3 regions of the Rhodococcus sp. 077-4 genome follow, and region 3 is predicted to be linked to each of the others. Evidence: predicted binding sites of a transcription regulator. Region 3 holds the regulator's gene; each other region holds the start of a gene.
What was found. The regulator LexA, encoded in region 3, represses DNA repair genes until DNA is damaged. The targets are predictions, from matches to a motif close to CGAACANNTGTTCG.

Region 1 (5,864 bases), on a different contig from region 3:
TGTCGACGGTGGCGTCGTCTTCAGCTCTCGGACAGCGAACCGACGGTGGTGGCGGGTCGGATGTGCCTGCCGTACCGGCAGCTCCGGGTACCGACGACGGATCGACGGTTCCCGCGGTACCGACCCCACCGTCACCTGCGGACGGCGCAACGCCGCCGGCGCCGGGTGACGGGGCAACTCCGCCGGCGCCCCCGGCAGGTGGTCCGGGTAAGGGCGGTGGCCCCGGTGGTGCCGCATGTGCTCCAGGTGGCGGCGCGACGCCTCCGGCTCCGCCTACCCCGGGTGCAGAAGGTGACGGTGCGACTCCTCCGACGCCGCCGGCACCCGCCGATGGTGCCACGCCTCCGGCTCCTCCGGTTCCGGCCGATGGTGTCACGCCTCCGGCTCCGCCTGCAGCTCCGTCCGGTTCCTGAACCGACCACTTCCAGCCCCGCACCGTCGTTTCGGTGCGGGGCTGGTGTCGTCTGTGGATGGTGTGGTCGGGCTCAGGCGATGTGGGGGCCTGCTCGCGCGTGGGATTGTCGGGGTTGTCGATAGGGATCCACTGTTGCCGGGGGTACGAACCAGGGGTGGTTGTCGGTGCCGATGAACACTTCCCAGTCACTGTGGTGAAGGAGTCGGTGGTGGAATCGGCAGAGTAGGACGAGGTTGTTCATGTCGGTGGGGCCGCCGTCGGCCCAGTGCCGAATGTGGTGCGCCTCTGTCCAGGATGCGGGTTTGCCGCAGCCGGGGAATGCGCAGGTGTGATCTCTCGCGATGAGGGCTTTGCGTTGTTTGGCGGTGACGGTGCGGGCGGTGCGGGCGAGGTTGATCGGGGAGCCGTTCTCGTCCATGACGATGGCCGTGAGGACACAGTCGCACGCCAACTGCCGAGAGGTGTTGCGAGACAGTGGCCCCATCCAGGGAAGCCAGCCCACGGTGGTGCCGTCACCGAACAGATCCCTGTACGCGCCACGATCGGCTGCGGCACCGCCGTCACCGTCACCGTCACCGTCACCGTCACCGTCATTGTCGGCGCCCGGCTCCGAAGCATCCGATTCGGCAGGGGTTCTCGAGCTGTCGGAGACGGAATGTCCATCCGCCTCGTTGGCCTCGTCGGGGTGGATCGGGTCTCCGGTGTTGATGTCGACCGCGTCCGCGCTGGTGTCGGTTTCTGTTGCAGTGCGCGAGTTTTCGTCGTCCGCGATATCGTCGTCGTCGTCGTCGTCGGCACTGTCGGCGCTGTCGCGGAGGTCGGTGAGGTCACGCAGGGTGATGTGCAGGTTCACATGCGGTCTCTCGCCGCCTTCGATGGGTCGATCACTCGAGGCGAGGTAGTGATCGAGGATGTGTCCGAGGGCGTCGGCGCGGCGTTTGGCGGGGGATCGTTCGTCGTGGGTTCCGTCGGCCGCTGGTTGGGGTTCGGTCAGTGGTGAGAGGGCGGTGAGGAGTTTTTCTCCGGTGACGGCGTCGAAGTCACCTTTCATGACCAGTCGCCCGTTCAGGGTTTTCGAGGCGAAGAGTTCGTTGCGGTCGGTGTCTTCGGCGGGTGGTTTCTTGCTGCCGTAGGTGTCGTGCAGGCGGGTGATCGCCGCGCGGAGTCTGCTGGTACGTGCTTCGGGTCCGGTAGCGGCGTCGATCATGGCTTTACGGGCGATGTCTTGTCCTGCTTGCGGGAGGTTCTTCGGGGGTGTTTCGGCGAAGGTGAGGATGAGGGCGGCGTGGTCGACGGACATGACGCCGGTGTTGACGGCGTCGGCGATGTCGGGGAAGTCCTTCAATCCGCGGGCGAGGGCGACGATCTTGTTGGCTTTGCTGGGGCTGAGCAGGGTGGTGGAGGTCAGCCAGCCTGCAGGGCCGGGGAAGCCGAGCTTCTCTCGGGAGACGCGGGTGTCGATTTCGGCGACGAGAGCAATACGTCGGGCTTCGAGGAGTTGAATCTGGTGGGAGACCGCGGCGGCGTCGGCGAGGAGTTCACTATCGCTCAGTTGCCAGATCGCTGCGGTCATGGGACCTAGTGTATCGAACATGCGTTCGACTGACAACCATAGTTTAACCGAAAACTATTGCCTTGCATAAGGATTCGTGAATTCAATGCTGTCGGTGCCCTGTGGTATCAGCTCGTCGCGCAGTCGTACCCGTACGATCTATCGCCCTTGCGGCTTACCCACACGCCTTCCGGCGGTCGATCACCGAAGCCGGCGTCGTCGTACGGCCTGCTCCAGACCTCGGACTCTGTGGCATGACAGACCGCCCATCCGTGGTCGGGGAGGCGTCGGCAGAAGAAGTCCGCATCGACTCTTCGGTAGGGCGGGAATCCATGGGAGTCGGCATCTCGAACGAACTGGTATGTCAGGCCGTCAGTCCGTCGGACGAACTTCATCAGCCTCTCGCGCAACGGTTTCCAGCTCGGCTCGATACGTGGCCCACCACGCGGCGTCCCCGTCGGCCATGTTTTCGTTGCCCAAGCGCAGTCCGACGGAGTCGTCGATGAGCTCGCGCACAATGTCTGCATGTCCGGCATGTCGACTCGTCTCGATAGCCATGTGGACCAGCACGCGGTGCAGCGTGACTTCCTGCTTCTCGAAGGGCCAGTGCAGTACACGTCCGACGGATTCGAGGTCGTTCGACTCGATGGTCTTGTCGGAATGGATCCAGGCCGTGCGGTACAGGTCGACGATGAACTCGGATGATTCGTCGGCAGCGGCCCACATGTCCGAGTTCAGTCGCGCCTCGGCCGATTTCGTGATGTCGGGGAAGGGTGCCGGGAATTCACGGCCGAAGGTCAGCCCGAAGTAGCCGTATTCGACGATCGCCAGGTGCTTGATCAAGCCCAGCAGGTTCGTGCCCGTGGGCGTAAGGGGGCGACGCTTCTGGTATTCGGTGAGGCCGTCGAGTTTCCACAGCATGGTTCCGCGCGCGAGTCGAAGATACTGCCAGAGCTCGTCTTTCACTGTCGTCAGCTCACCGATGCGTGCCATACGAGAGCGGCAGCCAGTGCGCCGAGTCCATTCAACGACCAGTGCAGGGCGATGGGCGCGATCAGACTGCCGCTACGGCTGCGTAGCCACGTGAAGACGACACCTGCCGCTGCGGTCGCCAGCACGGCGAGCGCGATGCCGACGATCTGACCGAACAGTCCGCCGCCGAGAAATCCGCTGAGCCCCACGTTGCCCGCCGTCAATCCGAGCGAGGACGCGATGTGCCACAGACCGAACAGCAGGGACCCTGCGGCGAACACGCCCCGCGCACCGTAGATGCGGCCCAGTGTTCCGTGCAGTACCCCACGGAACGCGAGTTCTTCCGGGATGACGGTCTGGAGCGGAATGACGACCATCGACGCGACGACGGCGGCGGAGACGGTTGCGTATCGATCGGCCATGAAGAAGGGGCGGGTGAGGGGGAGCAGTGCACCGATCGCGACCACGGTGAGGACGATTCCGACGGCTCCCAGCGCGTAGAGCGAACCCGTCTTCCAATGCTTGGGTGAGAGTCCCAGTTCGGCCCACCCCAAACCGCGGCGGTTCGACAGGACGACCAGCAGAACGGCGGCGATCGGCACTGTCGCGATGCTGGCCCATGCCGTCGTGAAGTGGGCGATGAGGTTGGTCCCGACGAGCACGAGGACGACGATGGCGACGTCGAGGTAAGCGTGGAATGTACGTCTTATTGCCACGCTCCCGGCCGGATTCACAGCAAGCATTGGATCGAGTGTACCGGCGTCAGCTGTGAGCGACGGGTGAATCGAGGCCTCGATCGAGGCCCTTGCGGTCGTAGATGCTGGTGAAGACCACACCGAACACGAGCCCGATGAGCAACCCGAGGGACGTCATACCCACCGAGTGGAGCAGGCCCGCGTCGGGTGAGGCGTTGAAATAGAGGATCGAGCGAGTGCCGAGAAAGATCTGGTGCATCGGCTCGAACTGTGCGAGCCAGGTGAAGACCGGCGGGCTGGCTTCGAGGGGAATGGTGCCGCCCGAGGACGGCAACGCCAGGATGATGAACACGATCAGATTGATCAGCAAACCGGCCGTGCCGAACGCCGACATCACCGCCAGCGCCGTGACACCGACCGCGGTGATCGCGAACGCGCCGTACATCCACAGCGTCCAGGCGTGGGTGATGGGCATGTCGAGCAGATGACTGATCAGCAGGTAGAGGCCCGACACCAGCAGGGCCAGAACGAACATCACGAGCCATTTCACGAGCAGGGTCTGGAAGCGGCTGATCAGCGTGGGTCCGCGATGGATGTACTTGGGGCCGATTTCGGTCGGTGTGAATCCGAGTAGTCCGTCGACGAGTGCGCTGACGATGGTCGCGCCGGTGAATCCGGCCAGCACGAGCAACAGCGCGTAGTAGAACGCAGACAGGCCACCGCCGGTGCCGTCGGGCAATGGATCATGTTGAGCAACAATGACATCGATCGGCTGCGCGAGAGTGAGTGCGCTCGCACCGGCGATCGGGGTATCGCCGAGCTGCTGGCGCACCTGTTCGGTGATCTGTTGTCCGACAGTCTGGTTGACCGACTCGAATGCCGGTGTGGCCACTCCCGTTACCAGTGACATCCCGAAGCTGCCCGCCCGAGGGTTGGTGTAGACGGTGATGATCGGCCTCTCCACGTCACCGGGAATCACACTCGCCTGCGCCAGGATTCCCATTCTTTTGGTGAAATCGCTGGGGATGACGATGGAGCCGTATACCTCCGCCGTCGACAGCAGCGATTCGGCCTGCGCCGGGCCGACTTCCCGGAAATCGACCTTCTCGGAATCGACGTTCTGCAGCAGACCCGCCACGATGTCGTTGCCGATGTTGCGTTGCTCGCCGGCGAGGGTGTCGCCCTCGTCCTGGTTGACGATCGCGATGGGCAGGTCGTGCAAATTGCCCCGGGGGTCGAGAACGCCGCCGAGATACAGCGCCGCGAGAAACGACATCAACGCCGAGACCACCAGGATGGGCGCGAGCCAGAAACGCGGCGAACGAAGGACGTCGGCCATCGACCGGGGGGTTCTGTCGGAGGTCACCGGATCAGTGTCGCAAGTTCGGCTCCCATGTGCGCGGTAGTTCGACCCCTGCTACGAGACCGGAGTGGAGCCTGCGGAACGACCGCAGGCCCCGCCGCTCACATGCGAGACCGGCAGAACGCCCGCCCGACGGTGGCAGCGAGGGCGGCTTTCCTTCGGTCGTGGTCGATGTCTGGTTCATTGCGGTCGGCGGTATGAATGATCGCCGCCTGCGCCCACGTCCCGGCCAATGCGATGAGCATCGACCAGATGTCGGCGGCCTCCACATCGTCCACCAGCAGGCCGGTGCGTTGGGCGTCGGCGATCATCTCGAATTTCTCGTCGTCGTGCCCGGGTCTGCGGTCGAAGAGCGGCCCGGACGGGGTTCGCTCGAGTCGCGCCCATGTCAGCAGTCGTACCAACGTGGGGTCGCCGAGATACATGTCGTAGAGCTTGACGGCGTAGCCGGGAAGGTCCTCGGGGGTGAAGACGATGTTCTCGATATCGGTGTCGACTCGGGTGTCGAAAGCGATGTCGAACAGGGCGTCCTTGTTGCCGAAGTAGCTGTAGATCAGTGATTTGTTCGACTTCGCCTGGGCCGCGATGCGATCCACTCGGGCACCGGCGACGCCGTACGTCGCGAATTCCTCGGTGGCTGCCGCCAGCAGCCGGGCGCGCGTGGCGGTCGAATCTCCCATGCGCCGACCCTACATTTCCAACTGGTTGGTTGAAAAGCTCGGGGTCAGCGGTTAGCATTTCCAACCAGTTGGTTAATTTCTGAGGAGATGCGCATGCGAGCAACAATCGGTTACCGAGCCGTCGACGAGACGTCGCCCCTCGAGCCGTGGAACTTCGAGCGGAGGGAACTCCGGGACGACGACGTGG
Region 2 (5,864 bases), 520 kb from region 3:
GTGACGACGATCAGAATCAACGCGGCCGCGGTGACGATGCGTCCGGTGCGTTGAGCGCCGAAGATCACGGCTTCCTCGGTGCTCGCTCCTCCCGCGCGAGCCTCGACCATGCGCGACATCAGAAACACTTCGTAGTCGGTCGACAAGCCGAAGATGACCGCGAGAATGAGAACTACGAACGTCGACTCGAGTGGGCCGGGGGTGACGCCGAGCAAATCTGCGCCGTGGCCTTCCTGGAACACCCACGTGAGTGCGCCGAACGTGGCAGCCAGGCTCAGTCCGGCCATGAGCACCGCCTTGATCGGCAGCACGATCGATCCGAACGCAAGGAACAGCAACACCAGCGTCGAGACGACCATGATCGCGATCATCACCGGCAGCCACTTCGCGATCGCCGCATTACCGTCGTCGACATTCGCTCGCCCGCCGCCGACGAGGATCTCGGTCCCGTCCGGAGGAGCGATCGAGCGCAGTGCGGCCACTGCGTCGGATTGGGATTCTGCCTCGCTCATCCCGTCGGTCGGTTCGCTGTAGGACGCCTGCAGCGTCACGAAATCGTCCTTCGAGCCGAGGAATTCGGCTCGGGCGATGCCAGGAATGGATTCCACGGCAGAGGTCAGTGCCGCGATGGGAGCACCCTGAGGCTTGACGCCGTCCAGGCCGCGCAGCACCACGGTGGCACCGTCGCCGGTCGACTCGAAGTCGCTTCCGAGCGTCTCGAATGCCATTCGCGCCGGGTCGTCCTTCGGCAACGCCGTGTAGTCGACCTCTCCGAGTGAGACTTTGAGGATCGGGGTGGCGATGATCAGCAACCCGGCGACGATGACGGCAGCGACGAAGCCCGGATGCTTCATCACGCGGGTGACGACGCCGCCCCAGAATTTGTGTGCGCGTGCATCGCTGCGATCGGACGCGGTGCGCGACCATGTCCAGGAGTTGATGCGCGGGCCGAGAATCGCAAGCAGTGCCGGAACCGCAGTCAGTGACAGGACGGCCGCACTCGCCACCGCAGCCATGGCTCCGAACCCGAGGGATCGGATCACTGCCTGCGGGAAGACGAGCATGCCGGCGAACGCGCAGATCAGCAGCAGTCCCGAGAAGACGACGGTGCGGCCGGCGGTGGACACGGTGCGGACGGTCGCCTCGATCGTCGTCGACCCGCCGCGTAGTTCCTCGCGGAACCTGCTGACGATGAACAATCCGTAATCGATGGCCAGGCCAAGTCCCAGCAGTGACGCGACGTTGATCGAGAACGAGCTGACTTCGGTGAACTCGGTGAGCACCCGCAGGATGGCCAGGGAGCTGAGCACGCTCAGAATACCGACGAACACCGGGACCGCTGCGGCGATCACACCGCCGAAGATGAAGATCAGCAGCAGCAACGTGATGGGAACCGCGATCATCTCGGAGCGGACCAGATCACTTTCGAGGGTTTCGCTGAGCGAGACCCCCACCACAGACGCGCCGGCGAACTGCGATTCGATGCCGGGTACTTCGAGTTGCGGCGGAAGTTCGCCGAACGTGTTGAAGGTGACTCCCGATTTCGCACCGAGGGAGATCGTCACCAATGCTTTGGTTCGGTCTTTCGAGACCAGGAACTCCTTGGTCACCGGGTCCGCGGTCCAGTAGGAGTTCACGTTTCCGAGGGTGTAGCGACTACGGAATTGGTCGAGCGTCGCCTGCACTCGGGGTCCTATGTCGTCGATCGTCTCGCCCTCGGGGGCGGTGTAGATCGCCACGATGTCGGGTGTCGGTTGGCCGATGCCCTGCACCAGTCGCGCGACCTCCGACGACTCGCTGCCTGCGTCGGCGTAGCCGCCTTCGCTCAGTTTCGAGAAGACACCCAGCCCCAGCACGCCGCCTACGGCCACGATCGCGACGACAGCTGTGAGTACCCATCGTTTGTGCGATACGACGAACGAGGCCCAACGGGTCACGACGGTGCTCCGGCTCTGTGAAAGGGATTCGGTGAAAAGGGTCAGTGGCGACTCGACTGTAGTTGATCGTGTCGGACCCTCGTGTTCTCATTAGAACAAGTGTTCGACGGTATTGCGACGGCGTGGAGGAGGTGATTTCGATGGGTTGGAACGACGGACCTCCCACCTGGTCGGAAATGGAGCGCGTCCTGTCCGGACGTCCCAAGCCTGTGGCCGAGGGCGACGGCGGCGACAGCCCGGCCTGGTCCCGGAAGCGAGAGGCCTACGAGGGGCCTCGCCACCACGAGCCGGTGCGTCCGGCAACGCCGTATTCGGAACTGCATGCGCACTCGGCGTTCAGCTTTCTCGACGGTGCCTCGCAGCCCGAGGAAATGGTCGAGGAAGCGGTACGACTCGGCCTCGAGTCCATCGCGATCACCGATCACGACGGTTTCTATGGGGTCGTGCGTTTCGCCGAGGCGGCCAGAGCTCTCGGCATCGGAACCGTGTTCGGTGCCGAACTCTCGCTGGACACCCAACGGTCTCGAGCCGGGGCGACCGATCCCGACGGCACTCATCTACTCGTACTCGCCCGCGGCCAGGAAGGGTATCGACGCCTTTCGCGTCGGATCGCGGCCGCGCATCTGGCAGGCGGGGTCAAAGGTAAGCCGCAGTACGACATCGACGAGCTCACCGAATCGGCGGGTGGGCATTGGCAGATTCTCACCGGTTGCCGAAAAGGGCATGTGAGGCAGGCGCTTTCACGTGGTGGTCCTGAGGCGGCCGAAGCCGAGTTGCGCATGCTCGTCGATCGGTTCGGACCCGATCGTGTCACCGTCGAACTCACCCGGCACGGCGTCGCGGACGACGACGAGCGCAACGACGCTCTCGCGACGCTGGCTCGGCAGTACGGCCTTCCGACGATCGCCACCACGGCCGCGCATTACGCCGGTCCACGCAGTAGGAGATTGGCCATGGCGATGGCCGCGGTTCGCGCGCGGAGCAGTTTGGACGACGCCGCCGGTTGGTTGGCCCCGACCGGCGGCGAACATCTGCGGTCCGGGGCGGAAATGGCCGAACTGTTCCGTCACTATCCGGGCGCGGTGCGCGGTGCCGTCGAGCTCGGTCGTGAGTGCTCGTTCGATCTGAAGCTGATCGCGCCGCGCCTGCCGCCGTTCGAAGTGCCCGACGGATTCACCGAAATCAGCTATCTGCGGCGCCTCACGTTCGAGGGAGCCGCCCGCCGGTACGGCCCCCAGTCGGCGAACCCAGCGGCGTACTCGCAGCTCGAGTACGAACTGGACATCATCGAGCGGCTCGAATTTCCCGGCTACTTCCTGGTGGTCAACGACATCGTCCACTTCTGCAAGACACACGACATCCTGTGTCAGGGAAGAGGTTCGGCAGCCAATTCCGCAGTCTGCTTCGCCATCGGAATCACCAATGTGGATCCGGTGGCCAACAAGCTGCTGTTCGAGCGGTTTCTCGCACCAGAACGTGACGGGCCGCCCGACATCGATATCGACATCGAATCCGATCGTCGGGAAGAGGCGATCCAGCACGTCTACGCGAAGTACGGCCGCACCCATGCCGCTCAGGTGGCCAATGTCATCACCTATCGCGGTAAGTCCTCGGTGCGAGACATGGCACGTGCGCTCGGCTTTTCGCAGGGGCAGCAGGACGCGTGGAGCAAGCAGATCACCCGCTGGTCCGGAATCGGTGATCAGGAAGGTGACGGAATTCCCGAGTCCGTCCTCGAACTCGCGCGACAGATCGAGGGCTTCCCGCGCCACCTCGGTATTCACTCCGGCGGCATGGTGATCTGTGATCGTCCGATCGCCGACGTCTGTCCGGTGGAATGGGCGACGATGGAGAACCGCAGTGTGCTCCAGTGGGACAAGGACGATTGTGCCGCAGTGGGTTTGGTGAAGTTCGACATGCTCGGGCTCGGCATGCTCTCGGCGCTGCACTACATGATGGACCTGATCGCCGAGCACAAGGGCATCGACATCGAACTCTCCTCGATCGATCTGTCCGAACCCGAGGTGTACGAGATGCTCCAACGAGCCGATTCGGTCGGGGTGTTCCAGGTCGAGTCCCGCGCGCAGATGGCCACGCTGCCGCGGCTCAAGCCGAGAAACTTCTACGACCTGGTGGTCGAGGTAGCCCTGATCCGCCCCGGCCCGATCCAGGGCGGTTCGGTGCACCCGTACATCAAGCGCCGCAACGGACTCGAACCGGTGATCTTCGAGCATCCGTCCCTCAAGAAGGCGCTCGATCGAACTCTCGGCGTGCCGTTGTTCCAGGAGCAGCTGATGCAGATGGCCATCGATGTGGCCGGTTTCAGTGCCGCCGACGCCGATCAGCTGCGCCGCGCCATGGGATCGAAGAGATCACCGGAGAAGATGGAACTGCTGCGTGGGCGGTTCTACGACGGGATGCGTGATCTTCACGGCATCACCGGCGCGGCCGCGGATCGCATCTACGAAAAACTGTCGGCCTTCGCCAATTTCGGCTTCCCCGAGAGCCATTCGCAGAGCTTCGCCTCACTGGTGTTCTACTCGTCGTGGTTCAAGTTGCACCATCCGGCTGCATTCTGTGCCGGTCTGCTGCGCGCCCAACCGATGGGTTTCTACTCACCGCAATCTTTGGTCGCCGATGCCAGGCGGCACGGTGTGCTCGTGCACGGTGCCGACGTGAACGCCAGTCTCGGCCATGCGAATCTCGAGGGGGACGGGCTCGAGATTCGCATGGGGTTGGCAGATGTGAAGTTCATCGGCACTGCAGTGGCCCAGAAGATCGTCGACTCGCGAGAGGCACACGGGCCCTACACCTCCTTCCTGGACCTGACGGGACGCGTCGAACTGTCGGTGGCGCAAGCGGAAGCACTGGCAACGGCAGGCGCACTCGGGTGCTTCGGCATCACGCGCCGAGAGGCACTGTGGGCTGCGGGAGCGGCGGCGGGGGAGCGTCCCGGCCTGCTCCCCGGCATCGGAGCGTCGACGACAGCGCCTGCGCTACCGGGAATGTCGGATCTCGATCTGGCCTCGGCCGACGTCTGGGCAACCGGAGTGTCACCGGATTCGTATCCCACGCAGTTCTTTCGGGATCGTCTCGATTCGCTCGGCGTGATCCCCGCGAACCGGCTGCTGCAGATTCCGGACGGGGATCGGGTGCTCGTCGGTGGAGCGGTGACGCATCGCCAGCGGCCGGCAACTGCGGGAGGCGTCACGTTCATCAACCTCGAGGACGAAACCGGCATGGTCAACGTGGTGTGCTCGGTCGGATTGTGGGCAAAATACCGCAAGCTGGCGATCACCGCTCCCGCGTTGCTGATTCGAGGCAAAGTGCAGAACGCCGAGGGTGCGGTGACCGTGGTGGCCGATCATCTGCAACTGATGGATCTGCGAGTCGCCTCCAGATCGCGGGACTTCCGATGAGGGACCAAGTGCACAATCGAGGGGTGAAGCTGCTGCTGATTGCCGACACTCATCTTCCGAAGCGCGCGCGTGACCTCCCCGCCGAGGTGTGGTCGGCCGTCGACGATGCCGATGTAGTGATACATGCCGGTGATTGGGTGAATCTGGCGGCGTTCGAGGAGCTCTCACAGCGGTCGCGTCGTCTGGTTACGTGCTGGGGCAACAACGACGGCGAGGAGTTGCGAGCACTGATGCCCGAACGCGCCGACGTCGTACTGGGCGGGGTGCGGTTCACCGTGGTCCACGAGACCGGTGCCTCGACGGGACGGGAACGACGTATGGCGGCGGCGTACCCCGAGACAGACGTGCTCGTGTTCGGCCACAGTCACATACCGTGGGATACCTTCGCGGACAGCGGCCTACGGCTGCTCAACCCGGGGTCGCCGACGGATCGGCGTCGGCAACCGTTCTGCACGTACATGACAGCCGTTGCCGAAGACGGTGCGCTGAAGGAAGTGAATGTGCACCG
Region 3 (5,864 bases):
ACTTCCTGTCCATCGGCACCAACGATCTGGCGCAGTACACGATGGCCGCCGACCGCATGTCGGCTCAACTCGCGGGACTCACCGACCCGTGGCAGCCGGCCGTGCTGGCATTGGTGGCGCACACCGCGGCCGCGGGAGCCAAGGCCGGAAAGCCCGTCGGGGTCTGCGGCGAGGCCGCGGCCGATCCTCTGCTGGCCTGCGTGCTGGTCGGACTCGGCATCACCTCGCTCTCGGCGGCCTCGGCAGCCGTCGCACACGTGGGCTCCAAGTTGGCCACGGTCACACTCGATCAGTGCAAGGCAGCGGCCGCCGCTGCCCTGAAAACGGACAGCACAGCAGCCGCTCGTGAGGCAGTGAGCGCGATTCTGGGATGACCCCCTAGTCTTTGTCGATCATGAGAAATCTGGGTTGGACGCTGCACGGAAACGGTAAGACCGTCGAGGCCGGGGCGGTGGTCTCGCCGGACGAACGGCTCACGTGGCCACGCACCATCGGTATCGGAATGCAGCACGTCGTCGCGATGTTCGGTGCCACACTGCTGGTTCCGACGATCACCGGGTTCCCGGTATCGACCACGCTGTTGTTCTCGGGTATCGGAACAGCGTTGTTCCTGCTCATCACCAGGGGGCGCATTCCCAGCTACCTGGGTTCGTCCTTCGCTTTCCTCGCCCCGCTCGGTGCCACCGCAGCCGACGGCCCCGCCGCGCAACTCGGTGCTGTTCTCTGCGTCGGTGTCGTGCTGGCGCTCATCGGCCTCGTCGTGAAGTTCGCCGGCCAACGGGTGCTCGACGCGGCAATGCCGCCCGTGGTGACCGGAGCCGTCGTCGTGCTGATCGGGCTGAACCTGGCACCGGCCGCTACCACGTCGTTCGAGGCGCAGCCGCTCGTCGCCGCGGTCACCCTGGTCGCGATTCTGCTGGCCACGGCCGTCGGGCCAGGGCTGGTGGGCCGACTGGGAATCCTGCTCGGTGTCGTCGTGGGCTGGGTGTTCGCCGCAGTCACCGGGGGAATCGCGCAACCGCGTCTCGACGCCCTGAGCGCGGCGAGCTGGATCGGTCTGCCCGAGTTCCGTGGCCCGTCCTTCGAGCTGTCGGTGATCCTGGTGGCGCTGCCGGTGGTGATCGTCCTCGTCGCCGAGAACGTGGGGCACGTCAAGGCCGTCGCCGCGATGACCGGGAAGAACTTGGATGACGTGGCCGGGGACGCTCTGATCGCCGACGGGTTGGCGACCACACTGGCCGGAGCCGGTGGTGGCTCCGGAACCACCACCTACGCGGAGAACATCGGCGTCATGGCAGCCACGCGTGTCTACTCGACCGCCGCGTACTGGGTCGCGTCGATCACCGCGATTGTGCTCGCGTTCTCGCCCAAGTTCGGTGCCCTCATCTTCACGGTTCCCGACGGCGTCATCGGGGGAGCGACTCTCGTTCTGTACGGGCTCATCGGACTGCTCGGCGTGCGCATCTGGACCGATGCGAAGGTCGACTTCACCGATCCGGTCAACCTCACCGTGGTCGCTGCGGCGCTCGTCGCCGGGATCGGGGATTTGACGTTGTCGATCGGATCGGTCGAACTCGGCGGTATCGCCTGGGGCTCCGTCGGAATTCTCCTCGGCTACCCGATCGTCTCGGCGCTCGCGAGAACTGCGGGCAACCGGGGCCGCTAGTGGGTCACGGATCGCGCGCGTTTTGGTCATCGACCGGCTCGACACCGCGGACGTAGTGTTGCCTACGTGACGTCAGTCGTGCCGACGACCGTGATCCGCTTGGAGTTTCACCTGGTCGACGTCGGTATGCACCGAGCAAGGAGACATTCGTGGAACGCACACTTTTCGAGCCCGAGCACGAGCTGTTCCGGGAGTCGTACCGGAAATTTCTCGACCAGCACGTAGCACCGAACCACGCCAAGTGGGAAGAGCAGAACATCGTCGACCGCGGCGTCTGGGTCGAGGCCGGTAAGCAGGGCTTCCTCGGAACGGCAGCACCCGAGGAGTTCGGCGGCGGCGGAGTCAAGGACTTCCGCTACAACGCCATCGTCACCGAGGAAACCACCCGCGGTGGGTACAGCGGCATCGGCTTCACACTGCACAACGACGTCGTCGCGCCGTATCTGATCGAGCTGGCGAACGACGAGCAGAAGCAGCGCTGGCTGCCCGGATTCTGTTCCGGTGAGCTGATCACCGCAATCGCCATGACCGAACCCGGCACGGGCAGCGACCTGCAGGGCATCAAGACCAAGGCCGTCCGCGACGGCGACGACTGGGTGCTCAACGGCTCGAAGACCTTCATCACCAACGGAATCAACGCAGATCTGATCATTGTCGTGGCCTGCACCGACCCGGAGAAGGGCGCACAGGGCTTCAGCCTGCTGGTCGTCGAACGCGACATGCCCGGATTCGAACGCGGTCGCAACCTCGACAAGATCGGCATGAAGGCACAGGACACCGCCGAACTCAGCTTCACCGACGTTCGCGTGCCCGCCGCCAACCTCCTCGGCGAAGAAGGCATGGGGTTCATCTACCTCATGCAGAATCTGCCCCAGGAACGCCTGTCGATCGCCGTCGTCGCGGCAGCCGCGATGGAGTCGGCGCTGGAGATGACGATTCAGTACTGCCGCGATCGCAAGGCTTTCGGAAAGTCGATCGGCAAGTTCCAGAACACCCGATTCGTGTTGGCGGAGTTGGCAACCGAGACCACCGCCACCCGCATCATGGTGGACAAGTTCATCGAACTGCTCAATGCAGGGACGTTGTCCGTCCAGGAAGCCGCGATGGCGAAGTGGTGGACCACCGAGAATCAGGTCAAGCTGATCGACCGGTGCCTGCAGCTGCACGGCGGTTACGGCTACATGAAGGAATACCCGATCGCCAAGGCCTACATGGACTCTCGCGTCCAAACCATCTACGGCGGGACCACCGAGATCATGAAGGAGATCATCGGCCGCGGATTGAATCTGTGATCCGCTGATCCGATGCACGCGAAGGGCCGCAGCACATGTGCTGCGGCCCTTCTCGTGTCACTACGGTGACGATCCCTACAGCTTGCGCATCACGGTGACGACTTTGCCGAGGATTGCGGCGTTGTTGCCTGGAATCGGCTCGAACAGGGGATTGTGCGGCAGCAGCCACACTTCACCCTTGGACCGCTTGAACGTCTTGACGGTGGCCTCGCCGTCGATCATCGCAGCCACGATGTCGCCGTTGTCGGCCACGGACTGCTGGCGAACCACCACCCAGTCGCCGTCGCAGATGGCCGCCTCGATCATCGACTCGCCGACGACCTTGAGCAGGAAGAGCGAACCCTGCCCCACCAATTCGCGTGGGAGCGGGAACACGTCCTCGACGGCCTCTTCGGCAAGAATGGGACCGCCTGCGGCGATACGTCCCAGAACGGGCACGAACGTCGGGGTCGGCAGGCGATCCTGTTCGTCGGACGCCGCGGAACCGTCTACGGCGGCGGCAGCCTGATCGGCCTGCACCTCGTCCAGCCCACGCACGTCGACGGCGCGGGGGCGGTTGGCGTCCCGGCGCAGGAACCCCTTGCGTTCGAGGGTGCGAAGTTGATGAGCAACCGACGAGGTCGACGTCAGACCGACCGCATCGCCGATCTCACGAATGCTCGGCGGGTAGCCGCGCTCGGTGACCGAGGCGCGAATGACCTCGAGCACCTTGCGCTGCCGCTCGGTCAGACCCGCACTGATATCGGTTCCGACCTCCATGGCCTTGGATGTCGGCTCTGCGGCCGGCTTTCCTGCGGCGGCCTTGGTAGCGGTGGCCTTGGCGCCGGTCGTCTTGGGACCCGTGGTTCGCGTGGTCGACCTCGTCGAGGTCTCGTCCTTCATGCTGTCGGCCTCCTGCTGAAGTTCTGGATCCGGTCTGCGTGGTCGGTCTGCGCGGACTGGAGTTGATGGTGTCGACTCGTGTGGCGTGTGGTTTCTGACACGAATCTAGCGTGTATCAGCTGTTGAATCAAACATCTGTTCGACTCGTGTCGCGTTTTCTACAGACTTTGTCGGAGGCTCGTGATAGAACTTCGAACAAGCGTCCATCGAACGCCTGATCGAACAATCGATCCAACGAGTGAAGACGAGGTTCCGATGACCATCATCACCGATCGCCCCACCGCCACCGCCGTCCGTTCACGGTCCACCGTCGTCGAGCGCCGCCGCCGGGCGCGTCCGGCGGTGCACGGCGTCGCCGCGCCGTCCGGCCCGTGCCTGCCCGTCCTGGACCCGTCGTGGACGGATGTCACCGATCGTGAGCAGGCCGATCTCGAGTTCGACCGGACTTCTGCGCACTTCGCGGGTCAGCCGGTTCGCATGCGATCGCTGGTGCTGTCGATGTTGGCGGTCCTGGTCGTCGCAGGGGGACTGATCGGCATCGCGAACCTGCGGGCCACTGCAGCCGAGTCGGGCGCGCAGCCGGCCGGTGTGGTCGAAGTACACGACGGAGCAGTCGTCGAGTATGCGCCCGGCAGATGACCACCGGCCCCCTCGCGTCCGGGAAGACTGAGTATCCTCGACTGACTGCCCCGATGCGCGTGCTCGTCGTCGGAGCGTTGGATACGACGGAGGCTTCCTCATGCATTGCCCGTTCTGCAGGCATCCCGACTCACGCGTGGTCGACTCGCGTGAGATGGACGAGGGGCAGGCAATACGGCGTCGTCGCTCCTGCCCGGAGTGCGGTCGTCGATTCACCACCGTCGAGGCTGCAGTGCTGGCCGTCGTGAAGCGTAGCGGCGTGACCGAGCCGTTCAGCCGCGACAAGGTCGTCAAGGGTGTTCGACGCGCCTGCCAGGGCAGAGATGTCGACAACGACGCTTTGAACCTCTTGGCTCAACAGGTCGAAGACACCATTCGCGCCGCCGGTTCCGCAGAGATCCCCAGCAACGAGGTGGGTTTGGCGATTCTCGGGCCCCTTCGCGATCTCGACGAGGTGGCCTACCTGCGCTTCGCCTCCGTCTATCGCTCGTTCAGCTCGGCCGAGGACTTCGAGAAGGAAATCCACGAACTTCGCAAGCATCGAGAGTCCGCCGACGTCGACTGACGGCAGCACGGGTCAACGAGACTGATCCGAGATCGCTTTCTCGATGCGCTTCTCCGAGACCGGATACGCCGTGCGAATCCCTTGGGCGAACAGTCCGACTCGCAACTCCTCGATCATCCAGAACAGTTCCTGCACCCCGGAACTGTTCTTTCTGCTCTCCGGGAGCGAATCCAACAGCCGCCCGTACGAGGCGTAGACGCGATCGAGTACGTCCATCGCCGCGGCGTCGCGGCCCGCACTGCTCGGCAGCGTCGCGAGCCGTTTGGTTGCCGCAGCGAGATACCGCGGAAGGTCCGCCAACCGGCGAGAACCGAACTCGGTGACGAACCCGCGAAAGATCAACCCGTCGAGCTGTTCTCGAACATCGTCGGCCGGCTCCCCGGAGGAGGCTTGAAGTTGCGCAGACAACGCCAGCGCAGCGGTCAGTACCGGGCGAACCAGGGCGAGCACCGCGGCGGTCCGTCGAGGAACCTCGGCGTTGACCTCGGTCCTGAGCTTGTCGAAAGCCTCCGGATCGCGAACCGGCCCACCGTGCGCATCCATTGCCTCCTCGACCGCCAGAACCCGGCATTCCTCGAGCAGTGCATCGACTCCGCCGTACGGATTCTGGCTCAGCGCAAGACGTTCCGCCGTCGGTAGGCCGGCCAGCAGGGCTTTGGTTCCCTTCGGAGCCGTCGACAGCAACAGTGCTCTGGTTCCCGAACGCATCGCAGCTCGTTGCTGGGCGGGCGTGCTGAGAACTCGCACCGCTACGCCCGGTCCCTCGGGTACCAATGCCGGGTAGCCGGTGACCTTCTGTCCACCGACCTCTCTGGTGACC

Region 1: the regulator LexA is predicted to act here: its motif matches at 2,003-2,016, upstream of ACNEOT_RS03255 (DUF222 domain-containing protein).
Region 2: the regulator LexA is predicted to act here: its motif matches at 2,030-2,043, upstream of ACNEOT_RS11530 (error-prone DNA polymerase).

What each region holds. Positions count from the first base shown of each region.
Region 1 covers NZ_JAJPWC010000001.1:645,209-651,072, forward strand. The annotation lists gene ACNEOT_RS03250 (hypothetical protein) at 1-413, shown strand, start outside; gene ACNEOT_RS03255 (DUF222 domain-containing protein) at 486-1,988, opposite strand; gene ACNEOT_RS03260 (DinB family protein) at 2,340-2,960, opposite strand; gene ACNEOT_RS03265 (type II CAAX prenyl endopeptidase Rce1 family protein) at 2,939-3,682, opposite strand; gene ACNEOT_RS03270 (YhgE/Pip domain-containing protein) at 3,702-5,000, opposite strand; gene ACNEOT_RS03275 (TetR family transcriptional regulator) at 5,099-5,677, opposite strand; gene ACNEOT_RS03280 (NAD(P)-dependent alcohol dehydrogenase) at 5,771-5,864, shown strand, end outside.
Region 2 covers NZ_JAJPWC010000002.1:490,375-496,238, forward strand. The annotation lists gene ACNEOT_RS11525 (MMPL family transporter) at 1-1,937, opposite strand, end outside; gene ACNEOT_RS11530 (error-prone DNA polymerase) at 2,078-5,356, shown strand; gene ACNEOT_RS11535 (metallophosphoesterase family protein) at 5,380-5,864, shown strand, end outside.
Region 3 covers NZ_JAJPWC010000002.1:1,012,158-1,018,021, forward strand. The annotation lists gene ptsP (phosphoenolpyruvate--protein phosphotransferase) at 1-374, shown strand, start outside; gene ACNEOT_RS14035 (uracil-xanthine permease family protein) at 395-1,666, shown strand; gene ACNEOT_RS14040 (acyl-CoA dehydrogenase family protein) at 1,816-2,958, shown strand; gene lexA (transcriptional repressor LexA) at 3,034-3,717, opposite strand; gene ACNEOT_RS14050 (hypothetical protein) at 4,096-4,479, shown strand; gene nrdR (transcriptional regulator NrdR) at 4,580-5,044, shown strand; gene hrpA (ATP-dependent RNA helicase HrpA) at 5,057-5,864, opposite strand, start outside.